2 regions of the Rhizobium sp. CRRU65 genome follow, and region 1 is predicted to be linked to the other one. Evidence: riboswitches for the same ligand, from Rfam matches in the RefSeq annotation. Region 1 holds a riboswitch; the other holds the start of a gene.
The links. Region 1 has a riboswitch for S-adenosylmethionine ahead of metA (homoserine O-acetyltransferase MetA). Riboswitches for the same ligand answer to the same signal wherever they lie in the genome.
Positions count from the first base shown of each region.

Region 1 (6,571 bases):
CGGTGACGTTGACGACGGCGATCGTCGTCGCTCCGCCCTTCTTCGCCGCATCCTGCAGCGCGACGATGTCGGGGCTGGCACCCGACTGCGAGACGGTGAAATGGACACCGCCCTTCAGATGCAGCGCCGCACCATAGACGGAAGCGATCGACGGGCCGACCGAGGCGACCGGAACGCCGCAGGTGATCTCGAAGAGATATTTGAAAAAAGTGGCAGCGTGGTCCGAGGAGCCGCGCGCCGCCGTCGTCACCACGCTCGGGCGGGCGGACGAAAACAGCCGGGCGATCTCGGCAAAGACCGGTTTTTCCTTTTCGAGCAGCGTGGCCACCACCTCGGGCGATTGGCCGGCTTCCTGCAGCATCAGTGACTGGTTGTCATTCATAGGTCATCTCCGATTCTCAATTCGGCAACGAAATCATAGGCGTCGCCGCGATAATGCGAGCGGGTGTATTCGACGACGCGCTGGTCTTCCAGGCGCGAGACACGTTCGATCAGAAGCGCCGGCGCGCCTGATTTGACGTTCAGGATCGCCGCGGAGGACGGATCGAGCGTGACCGCCGTCAGCCGCTGCAGCGCGCGCACGGGCCGGTGGCCGCTGGCCGTTAGCGCATCGTAGAGCGATCCCTCGCCACCGGCGTCGTGCCCCAGGAACTTGATCGGCACCACAGCGCGTTCGATCGCCAGCGGCAGGCCATCGGCAAGGCGCAAGCGGTCAAGCCTCAGCACCGGCTCGTCGCCGCCGAGGCCGAGCAGGAAGGATTCCTCCGGCGACGGCGTGTTGACCGCCCGCGACAATATCCGTGCGGCCGGCAGACGCCCGCGCGAGCGCATGTCGGCGGAGAAGGAGGAAAGCCGCCACAGCGACTGTTCCATGCGTTCCACCCTGCTCGATACGAAAGTACCGCTTCCATGGCGCGATTCCAGTGCACCGGATGCCATCAGATCGCGATAGGCGGTGCGCACGGTGACACGGCCGAGCTTCAGAGCCTCGGCAAGGTCGCGCTCGCCCGGCAGCGCCGTGCCGGGCTTCAGTAGCCCTTCCTGAATGAGGCCAGTCAGCGTCTGCGCCAGCCGCTTGTAAAGCGGCCCGGTCAGTGCCTCGTCACGCAGGCCGCGGCTGTTCAGTTCCGCTATCAGACTGGTTCTATCCATGGGCACACAATAGAACCTATATAGAACCAATCGGCAAGTCGGAATCGAGCATGGAATCAAAAAACCCTCGCCAGGCGGACCGGCAAGGGTTTCATAGCGCTCAAATTTGACAGTCGTGCGTCCGCAGCGCCGCGCGTTTAGAAACGCGCCGGCGCTGGAGGATGCTCAGTTCTTGGTGAAGATATAATCCGTCTCCTGACGCAGCACTTCGCCGGGGCGCAGAACCGCATTCGGAAAACCTTGGTGGTTGATGGCATCTGGCCAGACCTGCGTCTCCAGGCAGAAGCCGGCGAACGGACCGTATTTGCGCCCGCCGATGCCCGGAGCCCCGGTGTCAAGCTTGAAGCCGGCATAGAACTGCACGCCTGGCTCGGTGCTGCGCACTTCCAGCGACACGCCGGAATAGAGGCTGCGGGCAAGCGCGACGCTCCGCTTGGCGGTGCGCTCGGCGGACAGGCAGAAATTATGGTCGTAGGACACTTGTTCGCTGCCGACGAAACGCTTCATCGGCGCCATCTCGCGGAAATCGAATTCCGTGCCCTCGACGGGACGGATTTCACCGGTCGGCACCTGCTTCTCATCGGTCGGCAGATAGTGATCGGCGGCTATCATGATGTCATGGCCAAGCGCATCTTCGCGGCCGTCGAGATTGAAATAGGCGTGCTGGCAGACATTGGCGAGCGTCGGCTGGTCGCTGGTCGATTCGTAGGTGATCGACAGTTCACCATTGCCATGCACCCGGAAAGTCGCCTGGATGGTGCAATTGCCGGGATAGCCGGCGCGGCCATCGGGATCGACGATCTTCAGTACTACGCGGTCGACGTCATGCTCGACGATCGTCCAGTTGCGTTTGGCGATATTGTCGCTGCCGCCATGCAGATGCGTCACGCCGTTTTCATTCAGTTCGAGCTGATAGTCCTTGTCGTCAAGCATGAACCTGCCGCCGCCGACGCGGTTGGCGCAGCGGCCGGGCGTCGCGCCGAAATAGGATGAATAGAGGGGGTAGCTGTCGAAATCGTCGAAGCCGAGCTGCAGCGGCGCGTCATGTCCCTCGAGACGCAGATCCTGGATGACCGCGCCCCAGCTCAGGATCTTGGCCGTCAGCCCGCCGCCCTTGATCTCGACCCGATAGACGGTCTCACCCGCCTTCGTCTGCCCGAAAACGTCCCGCTCCAACTTATCCGACATGATCGTCCGTCCATTCTATCTCTGCTGCAAATTCCGCAATTCGGAATCGATTTGGGGAATTTGCAGCGATTCAAAGTGTGCATTGCACGTCCGACGAAGGCGCGCGGCGTGGTAGGGTTCAGGACAGGAACCTGCCCGGATTTGCTTCGATCCGCAACCGGCGGATCAGAAAGAAAAGCCGCAGCAGCAATGCGGCGGAACCAGCTCGCGGCGCGCTCGGCAACGGTCAGAGGTCGGTGCCGATCTCTTCCACATCAAAGGGTGTCGTCTGGTAGATTTCGTTGATCCAGTTGCCGAACAAAAGATGCGCATGGCTGCGCCAGCGGTTCTGCGGCGCAAGCGCCGGATCGTTATGCGGAAAGTAATTGTGCGGCATCTTGATCGGCACCCCGGCATTGACGTCGCGGAAATACTCGTCGGAAAGCGAGGTGGAATCATATTCGACATGGTTGAACATGTAGAGCCGCCGGCCTCTCTTCTCGTGCACGAGGCAGACGCCCATTTCGCTCGACTCCATCAGGATCTCCAGGCTTTCGGATTTCTCGATATCGGCGCGGCGCACTTCGGTCCAGCGCGACACCGGCACTTCGAAATTGTCGGAAAAGCCGTTGAGATAGATCGAGGAAGGTTTCAGATTCCGGTGGCGGTAGACGCCGAAGGCCTTCTCTTTCAGCTCGTATTTCGGAACGCCGTGAAAATGATAGACCGCCGCCATCGCGCCCCAGCAGACGTTCATCGTCGAATGGACATTCGTTTCCGTCCAGTCGAGAATCTCCTGCATCTCCGCCCAATAGGTGACGTCCTCATAGGGCAAAAGCTCGATCGGCGCCCCGGTGATGATGAAGCCGTCGAACTTGCGGTGCTTTACCTCCTCCCAGGTCTGGTAGAAGGCAAGCAGATGGTCCTCGGACGTATTCTTCGCCTTGTGGCCGCCGATACGGACAAGCGACAGCTCCACCTGCAGCGGCGAGGCGCCGACGAGGCGGGCCATCTGCAGTTCGGTCTTGATCTTGTTCGGCATGAGATTGAGCAGCCCGATCTGCAACGGTCGGATATCCTGACGGATCGCCAACGTCTCGGTCATCACCCGCACACCCTCCTGAACCAGGGTTTCGAAGGCGGGCAGCGTATCGGGGATCTTGATGGGCATTGCGGTCACTCGATCAAAAACAAAAAACCGGCGGCGACAAAAATCGCTACCGGTCCGCACGCGGCCCTTTAGCGACTTTTTTAACGTGGCTGCAAGCCGGCCGGCCAAATCACCACGGAGGCCTTAATTAGACCCAGTCTGATTGCGAATCAACTGGCGAAAACATGCAGGAGAAACTCATGCAAGCATCATCACACTTTAATGACTGATAGAATCTGTTGATAGACCGGTAACGCCACCATGTTATTTATAGGGGCATGGGCGATTTGGAAAAGCGTAATGGCAGATAAGATCGAGAGGAAGCCGGGCATCAGAAGGCAGGATAGGGTAGGGTATGATTTAAGCCTGACATATCGCCTCGGCGTCATGTTCTCAGCATTCTGGAATTCGGAAGTGCGTGGCAAGGTGCTGTTTCTGGCCACCGTGCTGATCCTCGTCATCCTGGCGACGTCCTACGGCCAGGTCATCCTGAACGAGTGGAATGCTCCTTTCTACGACTCGCTGGAGCGCCGCGACCTCGGCGAATTCTTCCACCAGCTCGAAATCTTCGCGATGATCGCCGGCACGCTGCTGCTGCTCAACGTGCTGCAGGCCTGGCTGAATCAGATGACGGCGCTCTATATGCGCGAAGGTTTGTCGCGCGACCTGGTCGACCAGTGGCTGAAGCGCAAGCGAGCGCTGCGGCTCGCCTCCAGCGGCCTGATCGGCGTCAATCCGGACCAGCGTCTGCACGAGGATTCCCGCAACCTTGCCGAAAGCACGACGGGATTGGTTCTCGGCCTGCTGCAGTCTACCATTCTTCTGGTGAGCTTCATCGGCGTGCTCTGGGAGCTTTCGAGCGGCTTCATCTTCCGCATCAGCGGCCATAGCTTCTCCATTCCAGGCTACATGGTCTGGGCAGCGATTTTCTATGCCGCTTCCGCCTCGGTGCTGAGCCAGGTGGTCGGCCGCAAGCTGGTGAAGCTCAATGCCGACCGTTTTTCGAAAGAAGCCGAGCTTCGCTTCACGCTGATGCATGCCAATGAGAACATGCCGGCAATTACCGTTGCCCGCGGCGAGGAGAACGAGCGTCGGCGCATCAACACCGATATCAGCTCGGTCCTGACAGTCGTCAAGCGGCTTGCTATGGCCAATACCAATCTCACCTGGGTTTCGGCCGGCTATGGCTGGCTGGTGATCGTCATTCCGATCATCGTTGCCGCCCCCGCCTATTTCTCCGGCGGACTCACCCTCGGCCAGCTGATGATGTCCGTCGGTGCCTTCAACCAGGTCAACACGGCGCTGCGCTGGTATGTGTCCAATTTCGGCCCGATCGCCGAATGGCGCGCCACGCTGATGCGCGTCACCGATTTCCGCCAAGCGCTGGTCGAGATGGAAGAGGACTTCGACCTGAAGGACAGCATCGCCTATGAAAACGCCGCGCCCGACACGCTGACGCTTAAGGACGTGGTGATCGTCGCCAAGATCGGCGAAGACATCGAGGAATGCGGCGGTTTCCGTCTGCGTGAAACCAATGTCGTGATCAAGGCCGGCGAAAAAATCATGATCAACGGCGATCACAGCGTCAATCGCAAGCTGCTGTTCCAGGCGATGGCCGGCCTCTGGCCGTGCGGCAGCGGCACGATAGGCCTGCCGCCAATCGACGACATGCTCTTCGTTCCCCAGCTCGCCTATGTCCCCGGCGGCTCACTGCGCGAGGCGCTGGCCTTTCCCGAACGTCCCGAAGCCTACGAGAAAGCCGACGTCGAGGCGGCCCTCGACAAGGTTGGTCTGCATTCACTGATCGCAAGGCTCGAAACCCGCGCCCGCTGGGACAAGCTGCTCGACAGCGACCAGCAGAAAGCGATCGGATTTGCCCGGCTGCTACTCGTACGCCCGCGCTGGATCATCTTCGACGAAGTGCTGGAAGGCATGGAGCCGGAATTGCAGGAAACAATGGCCAAACTGCTTACCTCGATGCCCGAAAGCGGCATGATCTATATCGGCCGCTCCGAGGCCTATCTCGAGGCGCTGAAGCCGCGCGTACTGCATCTGCAGGCGCTGCCGTCAACATCCGAGGAGCCACCTGTCGTCCAGACCGGCGCCAGCGCCAGTGTTGGCGCTGCCGCCGTGCCCGCGCCGGCGCTTTGATGCGTGCCGCCCAAAACTGGGTAGCGGTTTTGGGATAACGATATGCGTGAGACAGAGATTTGAAGGCCGCCGGTCACATCGGCGGCACGATACCGTTGAGGCCGACGGCAATCTGGCTGGCCGAGATGCTGCCATCCGCCGCCTTCTCGCCGGCGACGACGACGCCGGCGCCGGGTTTCAGATCATCCTTGGTCGCAGGCGCCAACGTCACGATCGGCGTGCCATCGGCAATGGTGATGGTCTTTTCCTTGCCCTGATAAGTCAGCGTGATCGTGTGGCCGTCGACGGATTTGACGGCGTTGCTGACAGTCGCGTTGGTCATCTGGCTGTTCGGCTGCGCATCCCAGGGACGGTTGCCCTCACCGGTTCCCTTCATCGACGCCGGAAAGATCAGCACCTCGATCGCCCCGTCCGGGCCCGTGCCCTTCGGAAGCGAAGCGACGCCGACGAAATCGCCGGGTTTGATATCCTCGACCGAAGCTTTTTTGATGCCGCCGACCTTCCAGCCGGGTTTCAGCGCGACCGTCGCATCACTGCCCTCGCGCGTCTTGACGACGAGCGTATCGCCGCTGAGGCTTTCTATGGCGCCGCGAACACGAATGCGCTGGGCATCCTGCGCCTGTGCAGCTTGCGACAGGGCAAGCGCCATGAGGCTGCCGGCGACAAACGCCGTGAGAATTCCGGAATAAGGCTTGCGAGACATATGACTTTTCCTTGTCGCCATTGCGATCGGCAATATCCCCGGCTGCCGGACGGCACCTTATGCCGCCGGGCGACACACTGACGAATCAAGGAAAAGTGAGCCTTCAGCCTCGAGAAAATCTCAGCCTTCCAGCTCTTCCCGCAGCATTTCGAGCGCCAGCCACTCCTCTTCCATGTCAGTCAGGCTGCCGCGCAGTTTTTCCATCTCGCCGGCAAGCCGGTTGAAAGCTGCGGGATCGCGCGTGAAAA
Region 1 covers NZ_JBLYZH010000003.1:217,247-223,817, reverse strand. Annotated here, with positions in the region: gene ACM5SV_RS07355 (SIS domain-containing protein) at 1-382, opposite strand, end outside; gene ACM5SV_RS07350 (GntR family transcriptional regulator) at 379-1,152, opposite strand; gene ACM5SV_RS07345 (aldose epimerase family protein) at 1,318-2,340, opposite strand; gene metA (homoserine O-acetyltransferase MetA) at 2,567-3,490, opposite strand; SAM riboswitch at 3,539-3,616, opposite strand; gene ACM5SV_RS07335 (ABC transporter ATP-binding protein/permease) at 3,731-5,620, shown strand; gene ACM5SV_RS07330 (DUF5666 domain-containing protein) at 5,694-6,323, opposite strand; gene ACM5SV_RS07325 (ABC-F family ATP-binding cassette domain-containing protein) at 6,444-6,571, opposite strand, start outside.

Region 2 (6,571 bases), on a different contig from region 1:
CGTACCGTCGCCCTCAAACAGATCGGCGGCCTCGGTCCGGAGTTGGCTGAAGACCATTCGACGACATTGATGATGAATGCCGGCGGCTGGCGAGGTGTGCATGCGCTGGATGCCATCGCCCATGGTGACGGCCCCAGAACCTTCAGCGATCTCGTGACGCAGGAATTCCAGTGGTCGCGCAGCCTGGTCATGGTGCTGTTGCGGTACTCGCCGAGCCTCCTCGGCCGGCTGCCGGCCCGGCTCAAGTTCCAGTTCCTCTTTTCGCAACTCTGGTATCCGCTTTTTGCGTTCTTTATGTTGCTCATGTTTGCTTTGCCGATCATCGCGCTCGTGCGCGGCCAGAATTTCGTGACCGTGACCTATCCCGATTTCCTGGCGCATTTCGCACCGCTTTCTATCGCTCTCGTGGTGATGGCTTATCGCTGGCGCGCCAGCAGCTCGTTCCGCCCCTACGACGCCAAGATCCTGAGCTGGGAATGCATGCTCTTTCTCTTCGCCCGCTGGCCCTGGGCGCTCGCCGGCACGCTGGCTGCGGTGCACGATTTTGTGACAGGCTCCTTCGTCGATTTCCGCGTCACGCCGAAAGGCCGGTCCGAAGTCGATCTGCTGCCGGTGCGTGTCCTGGCGCCCTACGCTGTGCTGGCGCTCATGGCGGTATTGCCTGCCCTGGCAATCGGCGATGCCGGCGCCTCCAAGGGCGGTTACTTCTTTACCATCCTGAACGCCGCAATCTACTGCGCGCTGCTGTTGGTCATCGTCGGGCGTCATTCGAAGGAGAATACTGTTGCGGCGGCCCCGCGTTTCTACCGTCCGGCGATGGCGACCGTGCTTCTGGCGCTCGTCGCGTTGCCGGGGGCTGCAACCATCATGCGCGGAAAGGATGCGACCGAGGCACTCGCCTGGGGCAGCGGCCGCCTTCAGCTGTTCGAAGAGCGCTACGCCGCCTCCGGTGCAGGCCGGGGCGGGACCGCCCTGCGCACGATCTTCTTCAAACCACGATGGATTTCCGATCCGGAGGAAATCCAACTGAGAACGGATGCCGCTCACCCGGATGTGCGGCCGAGCGTGGAGGAAGTACACAATGCATAGCCCATCCAAAATAGCCCTGTTGTCGTTAACCGGCCTGTTGCTGTCGGGAGTCGCGGTCCTGCCGACCGCTCTGGGCAGTTCTGCCGAAGGGCAGCCGCTTGCAATGACGACATCGTCCATTGCGCCGCCGACCAAAATGCCGGTCGTCACGAAGGAGTCGATCACGTTCGGCGCCTATGATCCGCACGGAGATTTAGGCGCCTCGCCCGATTCGAAGATCGAACACCTCTTCCTGCCCTGGGAAGATGTCGATCTGCGCACGCTCGCCCTCGCCGACGATTATGCGCAAGCGCGTGGCCGCACCCTGCTGATCTCGGTCGAGCCCTGGACCTGGTCGACCGGTTCGCGCCAAACCTCGCAGGAACTGCTGCACAGCATCCTCAACGGTTCGCGCGATGCGAACATGGCCGCCGTCTGCTCGACTGCTGCCAAGCTGAAAAGTCCGGTCATCATTCGCTGGGGACAGGAAATGGACGAAACCGACAGCCAGTTCTCCTGGTCGCATTGGCAGGGCGACGATTATGCCAAGGCCTATCGCCGGATGGTGGAGGTCTGCAAGGTCCACCTGAAGACGGCCAAATACATGTGGTCACCGAAGGGCAATGAGGGGCTTCAAGCCTTTTATCCCGGCAACGATGTCGTCGATCTCATCGGGCTCTCGGTCTTTGGCCTGGAGCAATACGACAGGGACAAGACTGGCCGCGACCAGACGTTTGCCGAGCACCTTGCGCCCGGATACGCCCGTGTCGCCGGTTACGGCAAGCCCATCATGGTTGCCGAACTCGGATACGAAGGCGGCGATTCCTTCGTGCGAAACTGGGCTGAGAGCGTAACGAAACGCTATCCCCAGTTCCCGGCGCTGAGCGCCGTTGTCTACTTCAACGACCGTGAAGTCTATCCGTGGCCGGACGGCTATGGCCGCCCCGACTGGCGGATCGTCCGCGAAAGCATCAATTGAACAAGAAGGAACCTGAACATGTCCATGCTTCAAAAAATGTTCCTGGCCGTGGTCCTGACCGGCGGTATCGCCACGGCCGCGTCCGCTGCCGGAACCAATGAGCCTGCGGGGATCGAGACCGCAAAACCGATGAGCAGCGCGGAAATCTATCGGCTCTACAACCAGAATTCCTGGATGTGGAAAGCCGGCGCCGGCTACTTCTCCGCAAAGGCGCGTCGCTTTACCGCCTGGTCGCGGGAAAATGGCTCGCCGTCCTTCGGCACGGGCCGCTGGTTCATCACGGAAACGGGTAAACTCTGCTTCAACGCCGACTGGCACGCCAAGACCGGAACGGCGACGGCAATCACCTGCTTCAGCCACCGCAAGAAGGGCGGCCTGATCTATCAGAAACGCGAACCGGACGGTGAATGGTACGTTTTCAAGAGCGCACCGGCACAAGCCACCGACGAATTCGCAAAGCTTCGCCGCGGCGACTACGTGAGGTCTCAATTGGGGGGAATTGAGATGAGCGTCAGTAAGACCAGATAAAGGCGAAGCTAGGGGTTGCGCGCGGCCGAGGCGCCATCTGTGTCCTTGTAGGAGCCGATGCCTGCGCGCAACCCTTTTCATAAAAGATCACGAAGCGCCTTCAAAAGGCGGCGAACGGCCTGAGGGTGAATGGAGCGGGTGAAGGGAATCGAACCCTCGTATTCAGCTTGGGAAGCTGCTGCTCTACCATTGAGCTACACCCGCGATGAAGCGAGATTTCCAACAGATAGGGGCCGCTGTCAAGTCGCGGCCGCCGGGAAGCCTCAGATGCGGAAGTGCTTCGAGAGCTTCAGGCCCTGGGCCTGGTAATTGGAGCCTAGGCCGGAGCCGTAGAGGCTGGCGGGCTTTTCCTGCATGTGTTCGTAGACGAGGCGGCCGACGATCTGGCCGTCTTCGAGGATGAAGGGCACCTCGTGGCTGCGCACTTCGAGCACCGCGCGGCTGCCGCGCCCGCCGGCAGGCGCATGGCCGAAGCCCGGATCGAAGAAGCCGGCATAATGGACGCGGAATTCGCCGACCAGCGGATCGAAGGGGGTCATTTCGGCTGCGTAATCCGGCGGCACGTGCACCGCCTCGCGCGAGACGAGGATATAGAATTCATCGGGATCGAGGATCAGCTCGTTGCGGCCGCGGCTGTGGAGCGGCTCCCAGAAATCGAAGAGGTCGTGCTCGGCCTTCTTGTCGACGTCGACGACGGCGGTGTGATGTTTGCCGCGATAACCGATCAGGCCGTCCTTGTCTCCGGCGAGGTCGATCGACAGGGCGATGCCGCCGCCGGAAACGTTCGGCAGCTTGCTGGCGACCAGCGTCTCGCTCTCATGCAGCTTCAACAGTTCCGGCTCGCCGAGCAGCGCCTGGCCGACGCGGAACCGGATCTGCGACAGCCGCGAGCCGCGGCGCACAACGATCGGGAAGGTGCGCGGGCTGATTTCGAGATAGAGCGGGCCGGAATAGCCTGATGGGATCTTGTCGAATTCCTGGGCGTAGTCGGTAATGACGCGGGTGAAGATATCGAGGCGCCCGGTCGAGCTCTTCGGATTGGCCGAGGCCGACATCTCGGCCGGCAGCGCCAGGCTCTCCATCAGCGGCACGATATAGACGCAGCCCGTTTCGAGCACCGCGCCTTCGGAGAGGTCGATCACGTGCAGGCTCAGCCGGTCAAGCTTGTCGGACACCAGATGCGAGGGGCCTGGCATGAAGCTGGCACGCACCCGAAAAGCCTTGCCGCCCAAGCGCAGGTCGAGGCTTGCCGGCTGGATCTGGTCGCGGTCCAGCTCCCGCTCGGAGATCAGACGCCCCGTTTCGAACAGCGCGGAGATCGCGCGATCCGCCAGAATTCCCGTTTCGCGAGCCATCATGCCTCATCCATCATTTGCCGCCGACAAAACCAAACTCGGGGAATTGACGCAAGCAGCTAACAGCAGTATTGCAGAATTATCCCGTGGTGATTTGGCCGGTCGGCTTGCAGCCACGTTAAACAAGTGGCTAAAAAGACCGGGTTGAAACCGGTCTGCTTTTGCGACCGGTTTTTTTGTTATGTGAAGGTGATGGCATGAGCAAGACCTGGCGCCCGGCAACCCAACTCGTCCACGGTGGCACGCTGCGTTCGCAATATGGCGAGACGTCCGAGGCAATCTATCTCACCCAAGGCTTCGTCTACGAAACGTCCGAGGCGGCCGAAGCCCGCTTCAAGGGCGAGACGGAGGGCTTCATCTACGCCCGCTACGGCAGCCCCACCAACGACATGTTCGAAAAGCGCATGTGCATGCTCGAAGGCGCCGAAGACGCCCGCGCCACCGCTTCCGGCATGGCCGCCGTCACCGCGGCGATCCTCTGCCAGCTGAAATCAGGCGATCATATCGTCGCCGCGCGCGCCCTGTTCGGTTCCTGCCGCTGGGTCGTCGAGACGCTGGCGCCGAAATACGGCATCGACTGCACGCTGATCGACGGCCGGGATCTGGCGAACTGGGAAAAGGCGATCACGCCGAAGACCAAGGTGTTCTTCCTGGAAAGCCCGACCAACCCGACGCTCGAAGTGATCGATATCGCTGGCGTCGCCAAGCTCGCCAACCAGGTCGGCGCCAAGGTCGTCGTCGACAATGTCTTTGCCACGCCACTTTTCCAGAAGCCCCTGGAGCTCGGCGCCCATATCGTCGTTTATTCCGCCACCAAGCATATTGACGGCCAGGGCCGCTGCCTCGGCGGTGTCGTTCTTTCCGACAAGGAATGGATCGACGAGAACCTGCACGACTACTTCCGCCATACTGGGCCGGCCATGTCGCCGTTCAATGCCTGGACACTGTTGAAAGGCATCGAGACGCTGCCGCTGCGCGTGCGCCAGCAGACCGAAAATGCGGCAAAGATCGCCGATTTCCTGGCCGAGCAGGGCAAGGTCGCCAAGGTGATCTATCCCGGCCGCAAGGACCATCCGCAGGCCGATATCATCGCCAAGCAGATGACCGGCGGCTCGACGCTGGTCGCCTTCGAGCTGAAGGGCGGCAAGGATGCGGCCTTTGCGCTGCAGAACGCGCTCGATATCGTCAAGATCTCCAACAATCTCGGCGACAGCAAGAGCCTGATCACCCATCCGGCGACGACGACGCACAAGAACCTGACGGATGAGGCGCGCGCCGAACTCGGCATTTCCCCGGGCACGGTCCGCCTTTCGGCCGGCATCGAGGATACCGACGACCTGATCGAAGATTTCGCCAAGGCGCTTGACAAGGTCTTGGCCTGATCGACAGCCAGAGCGGCCGGACCCCACCCGGGTTCGGCCGGATCTCACTAAAGCGCGTCGCGATCTTTCAGATTCGCTCCTCGCGCTTTAGTTTTTGTTTTTACGCATGTCGTTATCGCAAAACCGCTGCACACTTTTGCGCGACATGCTTGGGGTTCGGCCGTGCCGGACCTCACTGGGTGAGACCGAGGGGGGGGGAACAAGTTTGCCCGCCGCGGCGTTCCGAAACTGAATTAACACTGACAATTAGACTTAACGATCGAAAACCCTTCGGATCACAGCCATTTCAGCGATGATAATTGTTCCGTTTCTTGACGGACAGGGCCTCTTATAAGATACGGGTAAGATATCTTGACTAAGGTGCAAGGCATGTATCGCGCCCTCACAAGAGAGATCGAAGTTGTCGTCGAGCCGTTCTATCTGGAGGAGCAATCCGATCCGGACGACGACCGCTATGTCTGGGGTTACCGGATTGTCATCAGCAACAATTCCGGCATAGCCGTTCGACTGGTCAATCGTTACTGGAACATCACCGACCAGAACGGCCAGGTGGACGAGGTGACCGGTCCCGGCGTCGTCGGCGAGCAGCCGCGGCTCAGCCCCGGCGACACCTACGAATATTCCTCCGGCTGTCCGCTCGACACGCCCTCAGGGCTGATGTTCGGCCATTACCAGATGGAAACGGACGACGGCGAGATGTTCGATGTCGACATCCCCGCCTTCTCGCTGGATTCACCTGGGCTGCTGCGCGTGCTTAATTGAGAGCGTAGGTTCGCGGTCGTTTCGTCGGTGCAAGCACGGCGCGTGGATCCGGCCGGCTACAGCCTTCCAGTCAGTACCAGCATGGACGCCGTACCCTCGGTCGTAGATCCTCGGGCTTGCCCAGTCATCAATCTACTAAAGGTCAAAAGGATCCGAGGCCTGGGTGCCTGGCTTTGCTTGCGGCGCCGGATGTTTTGCGACCGCATCGTTTACCGCCTTTTGGCAGGCGAGCAACTCATCCGCTGCACTGGCGGAATCTTTCAAACCGAGAGCCACAATCTGCTTTCCTCCAAAGCTGGCGCGGAAACTCAGTTTACCAGCGAACTCCTCAATCAAGTCGGGATCCTCGAAATCAATCCATAATGATTTGAGGCCATCGAGATCCAGACCTCTCCCATCAGCCGTCCGTTTAGACTGGTCGAACGAGAGTTCGATGGGATAATGCTTACCTTTCTCCAAGGATTTCCAGTTTGGGTTTCCGAGCAGAATGTAAAGAG
Region 2 covers NZ_JBLYZH010000031.1:26,039-32,609, reverse strand. Annotated here, with positions in the region: gene ACM5SV_RS35860 (glycosyltransferase family 2 protein) at 1-1,089, shown strand, start outside; gene ACM5SV_RS35855 (glycoside hydrolase family 26 protein) at 1,109-2,047, shown strand; gene ACM5SV_RS35850 (DUF995 domain-containing protein) at 2,066-2,575, shown strand; tRNA gene ACM5SV_RS35845 (tRNA-Gly) at 2,706-2,779, opposite strand; gene ACM5SV_RS35840 (2'-deoxycytidine 5'-triphosphate deaminase) at 2,839-3,933, opposite strand; SAM riboswitch at 4,007-4,085, shown strand; gene ACM5SV_RS35835 (O-succinylhomoserine sulfhydrylase) at 4,128-5,312, shown strand; gene apaG (Co2+/Mg2+ efflux protein ApaG) at 5,682-6,074, shown strand; gene ACM5SV_RS35825 (hypothetical protein) at 6,210-6,571, opposite strand, start outside.
Region 2: another riboswitch for S-adenosylmethionine. It lies ahead of ACM5SV_RS35835 (O-succinylhomoserine sulfhydrylase); the one in region 1 lies ahead of metA (homoserine O-acetyltransferase MetA).